DNA from 3 places in the Stappia sp. ABD4_338 genome. Region 2 is predicted to be linked to each of the others. Evidence: riboswitches for the same ligand, from Rfam matches in the RefSeq annotation. Region 2 holds a riboswitch; each other region holds the start of a gene.
What was found. A riboswitch is a leader RNA that binds a small molecule or an ion and turns the genes downstream of it on or off. The one in region 2 is predicted to bind cobalamin.
Positions count from the first base shown of each region.

Region 1: another riboswitch for cobalamin. It lies ahead of nrdH (glutaredoxin-like protein NrdH); the one in region 2 lies ahead of ACYX4S_RS07390 (DUF1636 family protein).
Region 3: another riboswitch for cobalamin. It lies ahead of cobU (bifunctional adenosylcobinamide kinase/adenosylcobinamide-phosphate guanylyltransferase); the one in region 2 lies ahead of ACYX4S_RS07390 (DUF1636 family protein).

Region 1 covers NZ_CM149982.1:3,749,589-3,754,572, reverse strand. The annotation lists gene ACYX4S_RS16870 (metal-dependent hydrolase family protein) at 1-153, opposite strand, end outside; gene ACYX4S_RS16865 (helix-turn-helix domain-containing protein) at 308-736, opposite strand; gene ACYX4S_RS16860 (MFS transporter) at 806-2,212, shown strand; cobalamin riboswitch at 2,303-2,494, shown strand; gene nrdH (glutaredoxin-like protein NrdH) at 2,599-2,820, shown strand; gene nrdI (class Ib ribonucleoside-diphosphate reductase assembly flavoprotein NrdI) at 2,829-3,245, shown strand; gene nrdE (class 1b ribonucleoside-diphosphate reductase subunit alpha) at 3,242-4,984, shown strand, end outside.
Region 2 covers NZ_CM149982.1:1,603,478-1,608,461, forward strand. The annotation lists gene ACYX4S_RS07370 (Lrp/AsnC family transcriptional regulator) at 1-86, shown strand, start outside; gene ACYX4S_RS07375 (FecCD family ABC transporter permease) at 105-1,091, opposite strand; gene ACYX4S_RS07380 (ABC transporter substrate-binding protein) at 1,095-2,042, opposite strand; gene ACYX4S_RS07385 (ABC transporter ATP-binding protein) at 2,080-2,901, opposite strand; gene ACYX4S_RS07390 (DUF1636 family protein) at 2,898-3,380, opposite strand; cobalamin riboswitch at 3,504-3,715, opposite strand; gene ACYX4S_RS07395 (GTP-binding protein) at 3,764-4,978, opposite strand.
Region 3 covers NZ_CM149982.1:2,389,316-2,394,299, reverse strand. The annotation lists gene ACYX4S_RS10830 (ATP-binding cassette domain-containing protein) at 1-442, opposite strand, end outside; gene ACYX4S_RS10825 (ABC transporter permease) at 435-1,142, opposite strand; gene ACYX4S_RS10820 (VOC family protein) at 1,544-2,428, shown strand; tRNA gene ACYX4S_RS10815 (tRNA-Asn) at 2,580-2,654, opposite strand; cobalamin riboswitch at 2,843-3,079, shown strand; gene cobU (bifunctional adenosylcobinamide kinase/adenosylcobinamide-phosphate guanylyltransferase) at 3,239-3,781, shown strand; gene cobW (cobalamin biosynthesis protein CobW) at 3,778-4,869, shown strand; gene cobN (cobaltochelatase subunit CobN) at 4,934-4,984, shown strand, end outside.

The DNA of each region.
Region 1 (4,984 bases), 2.1 Mb from region 2:
AGCGGCGAGGGTGGCCGCGATCCCGCGCAACACCGAGCGCCGCGACATGCCCGCCTCGACGCGTGCGAGGGCCTGCATGGCCTGGGGTGTGTGACAGGCGCAGCCGAACCCGTGCGCCAGACCCTGATATTTCTTTCCAAGGCGAAAGACCATGATGCGCGCACTCCGCTCGGTGATCGACCGGATGGTCCTGCCAGGACAATCCGCTCCGACGAATCCCTTTGCGCACAGGGTATTGGCCCAATCCTTGAGTGACCAGACCTAACTCGCTTTCTGGTTGATGCGCGTGCGGGACAGGTGGGCGGGGTCAGTCGGCCCTTCCGCGAAGCCCGCCGGTTGCCGGTGTGTTGCGGGAGGCGAACTGCATCAGCCGGCGGAACTTGGGGCACTCCAGGTGATCGTCCTTGGGACAGTCGGCGACGTGACGCAGGGCGTCGCGCAGGCGGGTCAGGCCCCGGATCTGTTCGTCGAGCGCATCGGCGCGCAGATGCAGTTCGGCGCGCGGAACCCTGGGTGACCCGTCTCCGGCGAACATCGCCTTGATGTCGGCAAGCGAGAAGCCGGCGAGCTTGCCGAGAGAGATCAGGGCGAGCTGGGTCACGGCAGGCGCGTCGAACTGGCGTCGCAGGCCGTGCCGCGCCACCGAGCGGATGAGACCGATTTCCTCGTAGTAGCGCAGCGTCGAGGCGGGCAGGCCGCTGAGTTGTGACAGTGCGCCGATGTCGATGAGTTTCATGCTTGACCTCAAGTCGACTTGAAGTGGCAGATGTAGCGCCACTTCACTTCGATCACAAGGGTGGCACTCATGAGCGACACGACATCGGACCGGCCTTCCGTCCCCGTTCTTGCGGCACTTGCCGCGGCGACGCTCACCGCGTCGATGGGCATCAGCATCGCATCGGTTCTTCTTCCCGCGCTCACGCGCGGCTTCTCGGCCACGATCACCGGCGTTCAGTGGGTCGTGCTGGCCTATCTGCTGGCGGTGACGGTCACCATCGTGAGCGCGGGGCGGCTGGGGGACCTCTTCGGCCATCGCCGGGTCCTGATCGCCGGTCTTCTGGCGTTCATCGCGGCATCGGGCGTGTGCGCCATGGCTCCGAGCCTCGAGGTGCTCGTCGCGGGCCGTGCCGTGCAGGGTGCTGGCGGCGCCATCCTCATCGCCCTTCCCATGTCGATCGCGCGCGACCGGGTCGCGACGGAGCGGCTCGGCATGGCGATGGGCGTGCTCGGTACGATGTCGGCGACAGGAACGGCGCTGGGCCCCTCGCTCGGCGGAGCGATGCTCGCCTGGGCAGACTGGCGGGCGGCCTTCTGGCTTCTTGCCGGTTTCGCGCTTTTTACCCTTGTGTTGGCCGTTGCCTTCCTTGGGCGCGGCGCATCGCGCCGGCGCGCCTCGGCGCGCGATCTGGATGCTCCGGGAACCGTGCTGCTCGTCATTGCGCTGGCCGCCTATGCGCTTGCGGCCGAAGGCGGGGCGCCGGAGGTGCCGTTCGGCACGGGCACGCTCGTCGTGGGGGCCATGGTCGCCTTCGTCCTGTTCGTGCTGGTCGAGAGCCGCTCCGCCGCGCCGCTGGTGCCGATGCGGCTTCTGCGTGACCGCCGCACCGGCGCGGGTTTCGCGATGAACCTCCTGGTGGGAACGGTGATGATGTCCACGCTGGTCGTCGCGCCCTTCTATCTGGCGTTCTCGCTCGGACTGGACGAGGCGATGATCGGCCTTGTCATGTCCGTGGGGCCGGTCGTCGCCGCGCTTTCCGGCATTCCGGCGGGGCGTCTGACCGACCGGCTGGGCAGTGCGCGCGTCATGGTTCTCGGGCTGGTGCAGGCCATGGCCGGCCTGCTCTGCCTGGCGTTCCTGCCGAGGGTCTTCGGCGTACCGGGCTACATCGTCGCGCTGATCGTGCTGACCCCGGCCTTTCAGCTTTTCCTTGCGGCCAACAACACCGCCGTGCTCCTGGACGCCCCTGTCGAGCAGCGCGGACGTCTTTCCGGCCTGCTGGGCGTGTCGCGGAACCTCGGGTTGATGACCGGCGCCTCGGCCATGCCGGGCGTGTTCGTCGCGGTGCTGGGAACGGGAAACGCGGCCGAAGCCTCCACGGCGGAGGTGGCCCACGCCTTTTCCATGACCTTCGCCCTGGCCGCCGGACTGGCGCTGGTCACGCTTGCACTGGCTCTCTTCAGCCATGCGGGGCGGCTCTCCCGTGCCTCTTGAGAGCGTGCGGGGCGGTCCCGCTCCGGTCGGGCGACATGCGGGAGGCTGTTGAGAAGTCCACTACATGTTGACACCAGGGCGGTGCGGGTGCCTACATCGTGTTGTCTTGGTGTCCGCGATTCGTCGCGGCTGAAAAGGGAAGCCGGTGGGAAACCGGCACTGCCCCCGCAACTGTGAGCGGCAAGCCAAGGTCCGATGAGCCACTGGCGCGCAAGCGCCGGGAAGGTGGACCGAGGTGCTCGAGCCGCAAGTCAGGAGACCTGCCAGGACCTTGAGAGCGAACCCGGTCGGTGGGCCCGGAGGCGTCGTACGGTCGCGGTGTGTCCGCGCGCGTTCGCGTCCCCTTGTGCATCGGCCACGTCTTGGCAGAGATCCGGGGACACCTGATGAGCATCACCGTCTATTCCAAACCCGCCTGTGTTCAGTGCACCGCCACGACCCGCGCGCTTGCCGCGAAGGGGCTTTCCTACGAACTCGTCGACCTGACGCTCGACGAGGCGGCCATGGAGCGCGTGACCGGGCTCGGCTACCGCCAGGTGCCGGTCGTGATGGCCGGTGACGACCACTGGGCGGGCTTTCGTCCCGACAAGATCGCCGCGCTGCGCTGAGGCGGGACATGGGCGGGCTGGTCTTCTTTTCCTCGCGCTCCGGCAACACGGCGCGTTTCGTGGAAAGGCTCGGGATCGACGCGGAGCGGATCCCGATTGCCTCGTCCGCCCCCGTGCCCGCGCCGGCGCGGCCCTTCGTGCTGGTCACGCCCACCTTTGCCGATGGCACGGGGCGCGGTGCAGTGCCCAGGCAGGTGATCCGCTTCCTCAACAACCCCGACACGCGCGGCAGGCTTCGTGGCGTCATCGCCTCGGGCAACCGCAACTTCGGAGCGCTCTTCGCCCTGGCCGGTGACGTGATCGCGGAGAAATGCGGCGTGCCGCTGCTCTACCGCTTCGAGCTTGCCGGAACGACGAGCGATATCGCACGTGTCAGTGAAGGACTGGACAGGTTTTGGAAAACGCAACTCTCGAGCGCGACGTGAGCGAAGCGCCTCCGGCGCAGGCCGTTCCCACGGAATGGCAGGGGCTGGACTATCACGCCCTCAACGCCATGCTGAACCTCTATGACGATGCCGGGCGGATCCGTTTCGATGCCGACCGCATGGCCGCGCGCCAGTATTTTCTCCAGCACGTGAACCAGAACACGGTCTTCTTCCATTCGCTGGAGGAAAAGCTGCGGTACCTGGTGGAGGAGGGCTACTACGAGGCCGCCGTGCTTGATCTGTACGACCGGGCCTTCATCCTGGGGCTGTGGGAGGCGGCCTACAAGGTGAAATTCCGTTTCCCCACCTTCCTCGGCGCCTTCAAGTACTACACCAGCTACACCCTCAAGACGCGTGACGGGAAGCGCTACCTGGAGCGCTTCGAGGACCGGGTCGTCATGGTGGCGCTCACCCTCGCGCGCGGCGACGAGGCATTCGCGTCGCGGCTGATGCACGAGATCCTCGCCGGGCGCTTCCAGCCCGCGACGCCCACCTTCCTCAACGCGGGCAAGGCACAGCGCGGCGAGTTGATCTCCTGTTTCCTGCTGCGCATCGAGGACAACATGGAGTCCATCGGGCGCGCCATCAATTCCGCGCTCCAGCTCAGCAAGCGCGGCGGCGGCGTGGCCCTGATGCTCACCAACATTCGCGAGCACGGCGCGGCGATCAAGGGCATCGAGAACCAGTCCTCCGGCGTCATCCCGGTGATGAAGCTTCTGGAGGACAGCTTCTCCTACGCCAACCAGCTCGGCGCGCGTCAGGGCGCGGGCGCGGTCTACCTGCACGCCCATCATCCCGACATCCTGCGCTTTCTCGACACCAAGCGGGAGAACGCGGACGAGAAGATCCGCATCAAGACGCTCTCGCTCGGCGTCGTCATCCCCGACATTACCTTCGAGCTGGCGAAGAAGAACGAGGACATGTACCTGTTTTCGCCGCACGACGTGGAGCGTGTCTACGGGGTGCCGTTCTCGGAAATTTCCGTCTCCGAGAAGTATCACGAGATGGTCGACAACCCGAGGATCCGCAAGAAGAAGATCAACGCGCGGCAGTTCTTCCAGACACTGGCCGAGATCCAGTTCGAGAGCGGCTATCCCTACATCATGTTCGAGGACACGGTGAACCGCGCCAACCCGGTCGCGGGCCGTATCACCATGTCGAACCTGTGCTCGGAGATCCTGCAGGTGAACGAGGCGTCGAGGTTCAACGACGACCTCTCCTACGCTCACCTGGGCACCGACATCTCGTGCAATCTCGGCTCGCTGAACATCGCCAGGGCCATGGACGGCGGCGATCTCGGCGCCACGGTCGACACGGCGGTACGGGCGCTTAACGCCGTGTCGGAGATGTCGGCGATCGACTCCGTTCCCTCGATCCGGCGCGGCAACGACGAGAGCCATGCCATCGGTCTCGGGCAGATGAACCTGCACGGGTTCCTGGCCCGCGAGCACATCCACTACGGATCGCGCGAGGGGATCGACTTCACCAGCGTCTATTTCGCTGCCGTGCTCTACCACTGCCTGCGGGCCTCGAACGTGCTGGCCCGCGAGCGCGGGCGCAGTTTCGTCGGCTTCGAGCGGTCGAAATACGCCGACGGAACCTTCTTCGACACATATCTGGAGCGGGACTGGCTGCCCGAAACCGACACGGTGAAGGAGCTTTTCGGGCGTTTCGGCATCGAGGTGCCGGTCCGCGAGGACTGGGCGGCCCTGAAGCAGGCGGTGATGGCCGACGGGCTC
Region 2 (4,984 bases):
GCGTCGAGGGGTTACGCAACTCGCGCTCCAGCTTCTCGTTGCGCTGCCTGAAACGGGTCACCTCCTGCGTTCCGGAAGAGGTGTAAACCCGGGGCGCCAGCGGATCAGGACCGGCGGCCGACGAGGGCCAGCACGAAGATGGCTCCCAGCGCCGTGGTGACGATGCCGACGGGCAGTTCCTGGGGGGCGAGCAGGGTGCGTGCGGCGATATCGCTTGCAAGAAGGAGTGCCGCGCCGATGAGCGCGGCGATGGCGATCAGCCCGCCGTGCAGCGGTCCGGTGAGCGCGCGCGCCATGTGCGGCACCATGAGGCCGACAAAGCCGATCACGCCGGTTAGGGACACGAAGGCGGCGGTCGCGAAGGCGCAGACGAGAAAGGTCATCTTGCGCAGCCGCCCCACGTCGATACCGAGCGTGCGGGCGGTGTCCTCCCCGGCCAGAACCGCATCGAGCCGCCGGTGGTTGAGGCCGGCGAAGGCCAGGACGGCGGCAAGGCCGGCCACCGCGACCGGAAGGATTTCCCAGCGGGCGAGCCCGAGGCCGCCAAGCGTCCAGAACAGAACCGAATGGGCGGCGCGCTGGTCGCCGGCGAAGACCAGGTAGTTGGTCAGCGCCATGAACAGGAAGGAGACCGCGAGACCGGCAAGCACGAGCTGGGCCGGTCCCTTGTCGCCGAGCCTTGCCGTGAGCGCCAGCACGACGATGGAGGCGGCCATGCCGCCGGTGAAGGCGGCGGCGGGAAGCGTCCAGATCCCGAGCAGGTCGCCGGTGACCGTGATGACGAACACGGCGCCGGCCGCGGCACCCGACGAGAGCCCGAACAGGAACGGGTCGGCCAGATCGTTTCTCGTGGTGGTCTGGAGCAGGCAGCCGACGATACCGAGCCCGGCGCCCGTCAGCAGCGCAAGCAGGGCGCGCGGCAGGCGCAGGTCGGTGACGATGCGCCCGAGCGGCGTCTCCGCCTGTGGCCCGCCCGCAAGCGCGCCAATCACCGTTTCCAGCGGCAGCGGCGTCGAGCCCACGACAATGGCTGCGATGACGAGAATCGCGACCGCCAGCACGCCGACGGTCGCGAGCAAGACAAGGCGCATGGCTCAGAAGGCGTCCGGATAGAGGGCGCGGGCGATCTTCTCGACGCCGTCGATGTTCGCGGGGCCGGGCGTCAGTTCCTCGTAGCGCAGGGGCAGGGTACGGTTTTCCTGAACCGCCTTGAGGTGCCCGAGAACGGGATGGGCCTGCAGGAAGGCGAACAGCTTGTCGGCGCCGCCGCTGTCCTGGTAGTCGAGCAGAATGATGAAATCGGGGTCGGCGGCGGCGACCGCCTCCCAAGAGGTGGTTCCCCAGCTCGTCTCCATGTCGGCGGTGACGTTTCGTCCGCCGGCGGCCTCGATCATCGCGGTCGGCATGGCGAAGCGGCCCGCCGTGAAGGGTTTGTCCTCGCCGGAATCATACAGGAACACCTTGACGGGCTCGCGTCCGGAGACAGCTTCCTGAACGGCCGCGACACGGGACTTCCAGCCCTCCACCAGAGCGTTGGCCTCGTCCTCGCGCGAGAAGATCTTTCCCAGCCGCTCGACGTCGCCGTAAAGCAGGTCGAGGGATGCGGCGGGGCGCTCCTTGTCGACGTGGATGCAGCTCTCGGTGAGGATCAGCGTCTTGATGCCCTGCCGGCCAAGCGTTTCCGGCGTCACGTCTCCGCCCGGCTTCATCCCGTAGTACCAGCCGCCGAAGAAGAGATCCGCGCCGGAGGCGACAAGGTTCTCCATCGAAGGGTACTTCGGCGCGATTTCCGGCAGGTCACCGCGCTTCTTCTCGAAATCGGGCGTGGTCTTGTACCAGCCGCTGATGCCGCTGACGCCGACCATGTGGTCCTGAAGGCCAAGGGCGAAGGCCATCTCCGAGATGTTGATGTCCTGGGTCACCATGCGCTCGGGCGTGGTCTCGAAGGTGAGCGGCTCGCCGCAATTGTCGACGGTGACGGGAGCGGCCTGTGCCGTCCCCGCGAGAAGAAGGGCGGCGAGAGCGGTCGGGATGCGGAGCATGACGGGTCTTTCGGTCAGAGGCGGAGGGACTTGTGGTTCAGCGCGAGGGGACGGGCCGGTTGATGGGCCGGCTGATGGGGATGTCGAGGGCGCAGAGCAGCCGGTCCTCGAAGGGGTGGGGCAGCCGGTGCATGTCGACCTCGAAGGTCTCGCGTACCCTCGCGCCGGACAGGACCTCTTGCGGGTGGCCGTAGGCGGCTAGGCGTCCGTCGTCGATGAGTGCAACGTGGCTGGCGAAATCCTCGATCAGCGTCAGGTCGTGCAGGACGGCGATGACGGTGATGCCCAGGCGGGCAACGAGGCTGAGCAGATCGCCCCGGGCACGCGGGTCGAGGTGGTTGGTCGGCTCGTCCAGCACCAGAAGCTTCGGTGTCTGGCAGACGGCCCGGGCGATCTTGGCACGTTGGCGCTCGCCGCCGGACAGGCTGCCGATGGTGCGAGGCGCAAGGGAGGAGAGGCCGGCGACGGCGAGCGCTTCGGCGACCGCCGTGCGATGGGCGCGGGCATCCAGCGCGCGCCGGTGCGGCAACCGCCCGAGGGCGACATATTCGGTGACGGACAGGCGTCCGTCGGGCTCCTCGCTTTGGCCGACATAGGCGACGGAGCGGGCCCGTTCCGCGATCGGAATATCGGTCAGGGGGCGCCCGCCGAGCCTGATCTCGCCGGAGCCGGCGGGCATCAGCCCGGCGATCATGCGCACCAGCGTGCTCTTGCCAGCGCCATTGGGCCCCGCGATCGCAAGGATCTCGCCGGCGTGGACGTGGAAGGACACATCCGCGACAAGGGCGTCGCCGCGTGCGGTGGCATAGCCCAGGCCGAGAAGTTCGAGGGTGACCTCCTGTCCGGTCTCGTGGCTCATTCCGCTGCCTCGCGAAGGGCGCCGGCCAGCGGCGGGAGGGGAAGGGGAGCGGGAAGACGTGCCAGTGTCTTGCGCTTCAGTGCCTCGGGGCGTTGAAGCGAGGAGCACCATCCGTCCTCGAGGCCGATGTGCTGGCCCGCGAAGGCGGCGATTGCCGCCACCTCCTCGTCCGTGACGATGTCGCCAAAGAGATATCCCGCCTTGCCGACGGCCTGGACCGCGACCGAGCAGGGGCGCCCGCAACCGGCCATGCAGCCGACGTCGGCAAGGGCGACGCGCTCATCGAGCTCAAGCGCGCACAGGGCCTCGGCCAGACGTCTCGAGACATCCTCGCCGACGCGTTCGCCGTAGTGCGTGGCGCCATCCTCGTCGACGTGCCGGGCGCGACAGGTCTTGCAGACGGTGACGATCGCGCTTGCGGTGCCGGAGCGTGCCGGGTCGTCATGCCCGATGATGGAGGAGGTCAGGTCGCTGGCCATCCTTATCCTGCCGGTCGAGGGAGCGGGGCAGGGGAAGACCGATGGCCGGGGGACGATGCAAGATGGAAAGCCTGCACTGTCCGGATATTGCCATGTCGCCTTCCCGGAACACCCCGTCCGGTAATTGGTGAAACCATGATGGCAGGTCTCCTGGCTCGCGGGTCGCTGCCTCCCCCGCCTTCCCGTCCTGTCCGGACAGTGGCACATGGGGTCGGCTTTCCGCTCACAGTTGCGGGGGCAGCCACGGTCTCGGTCCCTGTTGGGTACGCCTCACCGTGTTCCCTTTTCATGCCCTTGGAGATTCTCCGCAGGCAACCATCACCACGAAAAGTGGCAGATTGGCCGCCCCGCGGCAACCGCTTTCGCCTTGCCTGCCGTCCCGTTCAGTCGGTCCCGGCCTGCCAGGCGGGAAAGGGGTCCGGCAACCCGGTCCAGAGGTCGGGGCGGAAATCGTCGTCGTCGACCAGACAGGAATCCAGGTCGGCGCGAAGTGCTGCCTCGTCCATTGTGTCCAGGCCGATGAAGACGATCTCCTGGCGCCGGTCGCCCCACCGGGAATCGAAGATCGGGCGCATGGCCGACGCCCAGGCGGGGTCTTCCGGCCAGTAGGATTTGGGAACCGCCGACCACCACAGACCGCGTTTTTCCGTGCGCACCTGGGCGCCCGCCTGGCTGATTTCCCCGACGTGGCGCGGGCGGGTCGCAAGCCAGAAGAAGCCCTTGGTGCGCACGACGCCTGGCCAGGAGCGATCGATGAACGCCTTCAATCGCTGCGGCGCGAAGGGGCGCCGGGCGCGATAGACGAAGGAGCGAATGCCGTATTCCTCGGTCTCGGGCACGTGGTCCGCAAAACCGTTGAGCTCCTTGAACCAGAGCGGATGGGACTGGGCACGGTCGAAATCGAAGTGCTTCGCGCCAAGAAGCTCGGGAACCGGAATGTTGCCGAAATCCGTCTCCAGCACGCGCGCGTCGGTGTTGAGCGCGCGCACGATCTTGCGCACCGCCTGCAACTCGCGCGCGTCCGCGAGGCTCACCTTGTTGAGCACGATGGTGTCGGCGAACTCGATCTGCTCGACAAGCAGGTCGACGAGGCTGCGGTCGTCGCCTTCCGCCGCCTCCAGTCCGCGCTCGGCGAGAAAGGCGTTGGAGCCGTAGTTCGCGATCAGGTTCGCCGCATCGACGACCGTGATCATGGAGTTGATTTCCGCCACATCCTCGAGGCTGACATTGTTCTCGTCGCGAAAGGCGAAGGTCGCCGCGACCGGAAGCGGCTCGGAAATTCCGCTTGCCTCGATGAGCAGATGATCGAAGCGTTGCTCCCCGGCAATGCGGAAGACCTCCGTCAGCAGGTCCTCGCGCAGGGTGCAGCAGATGCAGCCGTTGGTCATCTCCACGAGCTGTTCGCGGGTGCGCGAGAGATCCGCGCCGCCATCGCGCACGAGACCGGCGTCGACGTTGACCTCGCTCATGTCGTTCACGATCACCGCGACGCGCAGTCCGTCACGGTTGGAGAGGATCCTGTTCAGGAGCGTCGTCTTTCCGGCGCCGAGAAAGCCGGACAGGACGGTCACGGGAAGCTTTTCGGGAAGGGAAGGCATGTTGGT
Region 3 (4,984 bases), 790 kb from region 2:
GTTGCCGCGCCTGCGTTTCAAGGCGCGCCTGGGCCAGGGCCTCGCGAACGCGGGCCGCCTTTGCCGTGCCCTTCAGTCCGCGCACGGCCAGAGCGAAATCGAGATTGGCGGCCACCGACCGGCGCAGCAGGACCGCACGCTGGAAGACCATCGCCTGCGCCTTGCGGGCCGACCGGTCGAGCGGTCCGCCTTTCCAGAGGATTTCGCCATCGGCCGGTCTCAGAAGACCGTGCAGCAGGCGCAGAAGAAGGCTCTTTCCGGCGCCGTTGGCTCCCATGATCAGCGTGCGTCGCCCGGGCCGGATGGCCAGGTCGACGTTGTCCACGAGACGGCGTCCGTTTGCTGTCCAGCACAGGTTGCGCGCCTCGAGGATCGGGGCGACGGGATCGCCTTCGGTGACGGTCGGAGCTGTCTCGAGCCGGCGCAGTGTTGCCTCAGGCATAGGCGGACCTCGCTGCCGAGGCGCGCAGGCCCATGACGGCGGCATTGACCACCAGCGCGATTGCCAGCAGCACGACGCCGAGCGCCAGCGCGAGCTCGAGATTTCCCTTGGAGGTTTCGAGCGCGATGGTGGTCGTCATGACGCGGGTGACGTGGTTGATGTTGCCGCCGACGATGATGACCGCGCCAACCTCGGCGACCGCGCGGCCGAACCCGGCCAGCGCGACGGTCAGAAGGGCGTATCGCCCGTCCCACAACAGGGCGGCGATGCGAGATGCGGGGCCGACGCCGAGCGAGGCGAACTGCTCCCGGTACTCCCGGTCGAGGTCTTCGACCACCTGACGGGTCAGGGCGGCGACGATCGGTGTGACGAGGATGGTCTGCGCGATGACCATCGCGGTGGGGGTGTAGAGAAGCCGCAAGGGCCCCAGCGGGCCGGCGGCGGACAGCGTGAGATAGACGACCAGACCGACCACGACCGGCGGCAGTCCCATGAGCGCATTGAGCACGACGGTTGCCGTTGTTCGTCCGGGAAACGCGAAGGCCCCCACGCAGGCGCCGAGAGGCAGGCCGATCACGCAGGAAATGACGACCGCGCTCAGCGTCACGCGCAGCGACAGGCCGATGATCTCCAGGAGATCGGCGTCACCGGACAGGATAAGCCCGACTGCTTCCGCAAGGACGGACGAGAAGCTTTCCATATGCGCGTTTTCTCCCTCTCATGGGAAGAGATACATTATTTCGCACATATATCCATGTCACGTGACGTCTTTGCATCGCGTTTTTTACGCGGCGCGGCATTGAAAACCCGTTTTTCGCCAATGAACGACAGGTCATCCACGGATTTTCGAAATGCTCAGAATAAAAAAGCATAAAATGACACAAAAAGCAGGAGGGCCAATCCTTGGCAGGCCTTGATGTGTTCATGCGGTCACATGAAGCGATTGCGGCAGGTTTATCGTTCATGAAATGGAGACAATAAGCTCACGATTTACGCGATTGTCTTTGCGTCGGGGCGCTACCAGATTGAGGGCACATTCAGCGGCATCCGGTGTTGCGTGATCGCAATGACCGTCCGGCCGCGCGTGCACAGGAGCAGGAAATGTCAGTATCCAGCGAGCCGAAAAACGCTGCCGCCTTCAACATGGATGCGGTGCCCATGCGCGTCGGGCGCGTCGGCCTGAGGGTGCGGGACCTGTCCGCGACGGCGCGTTTCTATCGCGACGTGATCGGCCTGCAGGAACTGGAGCGTGTGGCGGGGCGTGTCGTTCTCGGTGCCGGTGCGGTGCCTCTGGTGGAGCTGGACGAGCGACCGGATCTCGCGCCAGTCAGCGCCCGCGAGGCCGGGCTCTTCCATACGGCGTTCCTGCTGCCGACGCGCGGCGATCTGGGGCGCTGGCTTTCTCACGCGGCCGGTCTCGGTGCGCGCATCGAAGGGGCGTCGGATCACATCGTGAGCGAGGCGGTCTATCTCAGCGACCCGGAAGGGAACGGCATCGAGGTCTATGCGGATCGTCCGGAGGCCGACTGGCGCACGCCGGACGGCACGGTGACCATGTCCACCGATCCGATGGACGTGGAGGGCGTGCTTGCCGCGGGCGAGGGGGCGGTCTGGCAGGGAATGCCGGAGGGCGGGCGTGTCGGGCACGTTCATCTCCGCGTCGGCGAGACCGGGGTGTCCGAGGGGTTCTACCGCGACGTGCTCGGCTTCGACATCAGTGCCCACTATCCGGGCGCAAGCTTCTTCGGATCCGGAGGATACCATCACCAGCTTGCCGGGAACGTGTGGGGCAGTCGTGGCGCGGGTGCGCGCGATCCGAACCGCGCCGGCCTGGACTTCGTGGAAATTCTTGCCAGGGATCCCGGGCATGTGTCGAGCGTGCGGGAGCGGGCCGGGGACGCCGGAGTGGCGTTGAACGAGGCCGGACAAGGCGGCGTCTCGCTTGCCGATCCGTGGGGAACACGGATTCATCTTCGTGCCGCCTAGGGGGCTGCCCCATAGAAGAGGCGTGTCCGGCGTGAAAGCGTCGAGGCCATCGGTCATCGTTCGCCTGCGGGAGTGCTCGCGGGCGGCGTGACTCGTCGTTCCGCGCTGATTGGCGGCTGTACGTTTGCGATGTGGGGGAGAAAGAGGGCAGTGGCTCCCCGGGCCGGATTCGAACCAGCGACCAAGCGGTTAACAGCCGCTTGCTCTACCACTGAGCTACCGGGGATCACTGTCGCGGCGCTCTTGAGCACCGCGTCGGTGGGAGGCGTATAGCAAACGCCGTGCGGATTTGCCAAGCCTTTTGTCGTCATGTTTTCCACAGAAGCGAAAAAATCGCGCCGGGCGGCGGCGGCGATTTGGTGCTGGTCAGGGGCTTCCAGGTCCCGGATCCGCTTGTTGTGTGGCGTTTGCCGGGCTAAGAATGAGGTCCGGTCCTTTCCGACGGACGAAGTCCGAGGGAGAGGGGAAAGTCGGAATACGGTGGGGGACGACCCAATTCGGGGTCCCGAATCCGTAGCTGCCCCCGCAACTGTGAGCGGCGAGCCTTCCTGCAGAGACCACTGGACGCTCCAACGCGGTTGGGCGCCCGGGAAGGGCAGGGCAAGGCGGCGACCCGCGAGCCAGGAGACGAGCCGGATGACACGCGGCGGAAATGAGCGCCGCGTCCCGAAACGTCACAGCCGTCGGGTGGACGGCAGGAGGCTCACATGACGCGTTTCCACGCGCTTCCTCATCATACCTTTTCCGTGATTCCACGGTCCGCCGAACAGGCTTCGTGTCATCCCGCGCACTGCCGCCGGGCCTGATACCGTGCGCTGCCGAAGCGTTCTGGTGACCGGAGGAGCCCGTTCGGGCAAGAGCTCCCACGCGGAGGCGTTGGTCTCCGCCAGCGGACTTGCACGCGTCTATCTCGCGACCTCCGTCGCCGAGGACGGCGAGATGCGCGCGCGTGTCGCCCGTCATGTGGAGGCCCGTGGGCTGGGGTGGGAGACGATCGAGGAACCCCTCGATATCGCCGGCGCGATCACGACCCGAAGCGCGCCCGGAACGGCCGTTCTCGTCGATTGCCTGACGCTTTGGCTCTCGAACCTGATGTTCCGCGATGCCGATCTTCCGGCCGAGACGGACCGCCTGGCGGCGGCGCTTCAAGCCGCTGGCGGGCCCGTGGTTCTGGTGACCAACGAGGTCGGCTCCGGCATCGTGCCCGACAATGCGCTTGCCCGCCGTTTCCGCGACGAGCAGGGGCGCCTCAATCGCAAGATCGCGGCGAGTGTGGAGGCGGTGGTTCTCGTCGCCTGCGGCTTGCCGCTCGTTCTCAAGCCGAATTCCCTCCAACCGGAGATTACCCTATGAGCACGCCTGCAAGCGGCAAGATCCCGGCCACGATCATCACCGGCTTCCTGGGGGCCGGAAAGACGACTCTTCTCTCCAACCTCCTGCGGGACGCGAAGGGCAAGCGCATCGCGCTCATCGTCAACGAGTTCGGCGACATGGGCTTCGACGGCTCGCTGGTGGACGGTTGCGCCGATCCCGATTGCGCGGCGGACGACGTGGTGGAACTGACCAACGGCTGCATCTGCTGCACGGTCGCCGACGACTTCCTGCCGACGATGGAAATGCTCGTCTCGCGCGACGAGGCGCCCGATCACATCGTGATCGAGACGTCCGGTCTTGCGCTGCCGCAGCCCCTGGTCAGGGCCTTTTCCTGGCCCAGCGTCAAGACACGCGTCACCGTCGATGCCGTTGTGACGGTGGTCGATGCGGCGGCCGTCGCCGAAGGGCGGGTGGTCGCGGACGAGGCCGCCCTTGCCGCTCAGCGCGCGGCCGACGAGGCGCTCGATCACGAAAGCCCGGTGGAAGAGCTTTTCGAGGACCAGCTCGTCTGCGCCGATCTCGTCGTGCTCAACAAAGCCGATCTCGTGGATGCGGACGCGCTCGCCCGCGTCCGCGAAACCGTCTCGGCGCGGGTGCGGCCGGCGGTCGAGATCGTCGCGGCGGAAAAGGGGTATCTTGCCGGCGATGTGCTGCTCGGGCGTTTCAGTGCCTCGGAGGAGGACATGACGGGCCGGGAAAGCCACCACGAAAGCCATCATCATCACGATGATCACGACCATGACGATCACGATCATGACCACCATCACCACGACCACGATCATGACGAGTTCGAGAGCCATGTGGTGACCTTGCCGGCCTTTGCCTCCCTGAAGGAACTCGAACAGCGCGTTGCCGCTGCGATGGCCATGCCCGGGGTGCTGCGCATCAAGGGAGCGGTGGAGATTGCGGGCAAGGCCGCTCCGGCAATGGTGCAGGCGGTCGGGCCACGCGTGGAGGCATGGTTTGCAAAGGATGCCCGCGCGCCGGGCCGGGTGGTTGTGATCGGTCTCGCCGGCTTCGACCCCATCCGCATCGAGGGGCTTCTGGCCCGCTCCGAAGCAGCCTGAGACCGGTCCTTCTCGGACGGAAACACCCGGGACCGTGCCACGTTCCCGGGGAACGGGAGACGACATGCACATTCTCGCCGGCAGAAGCGGACGCATCGACCAGGGGGAGGAGGCC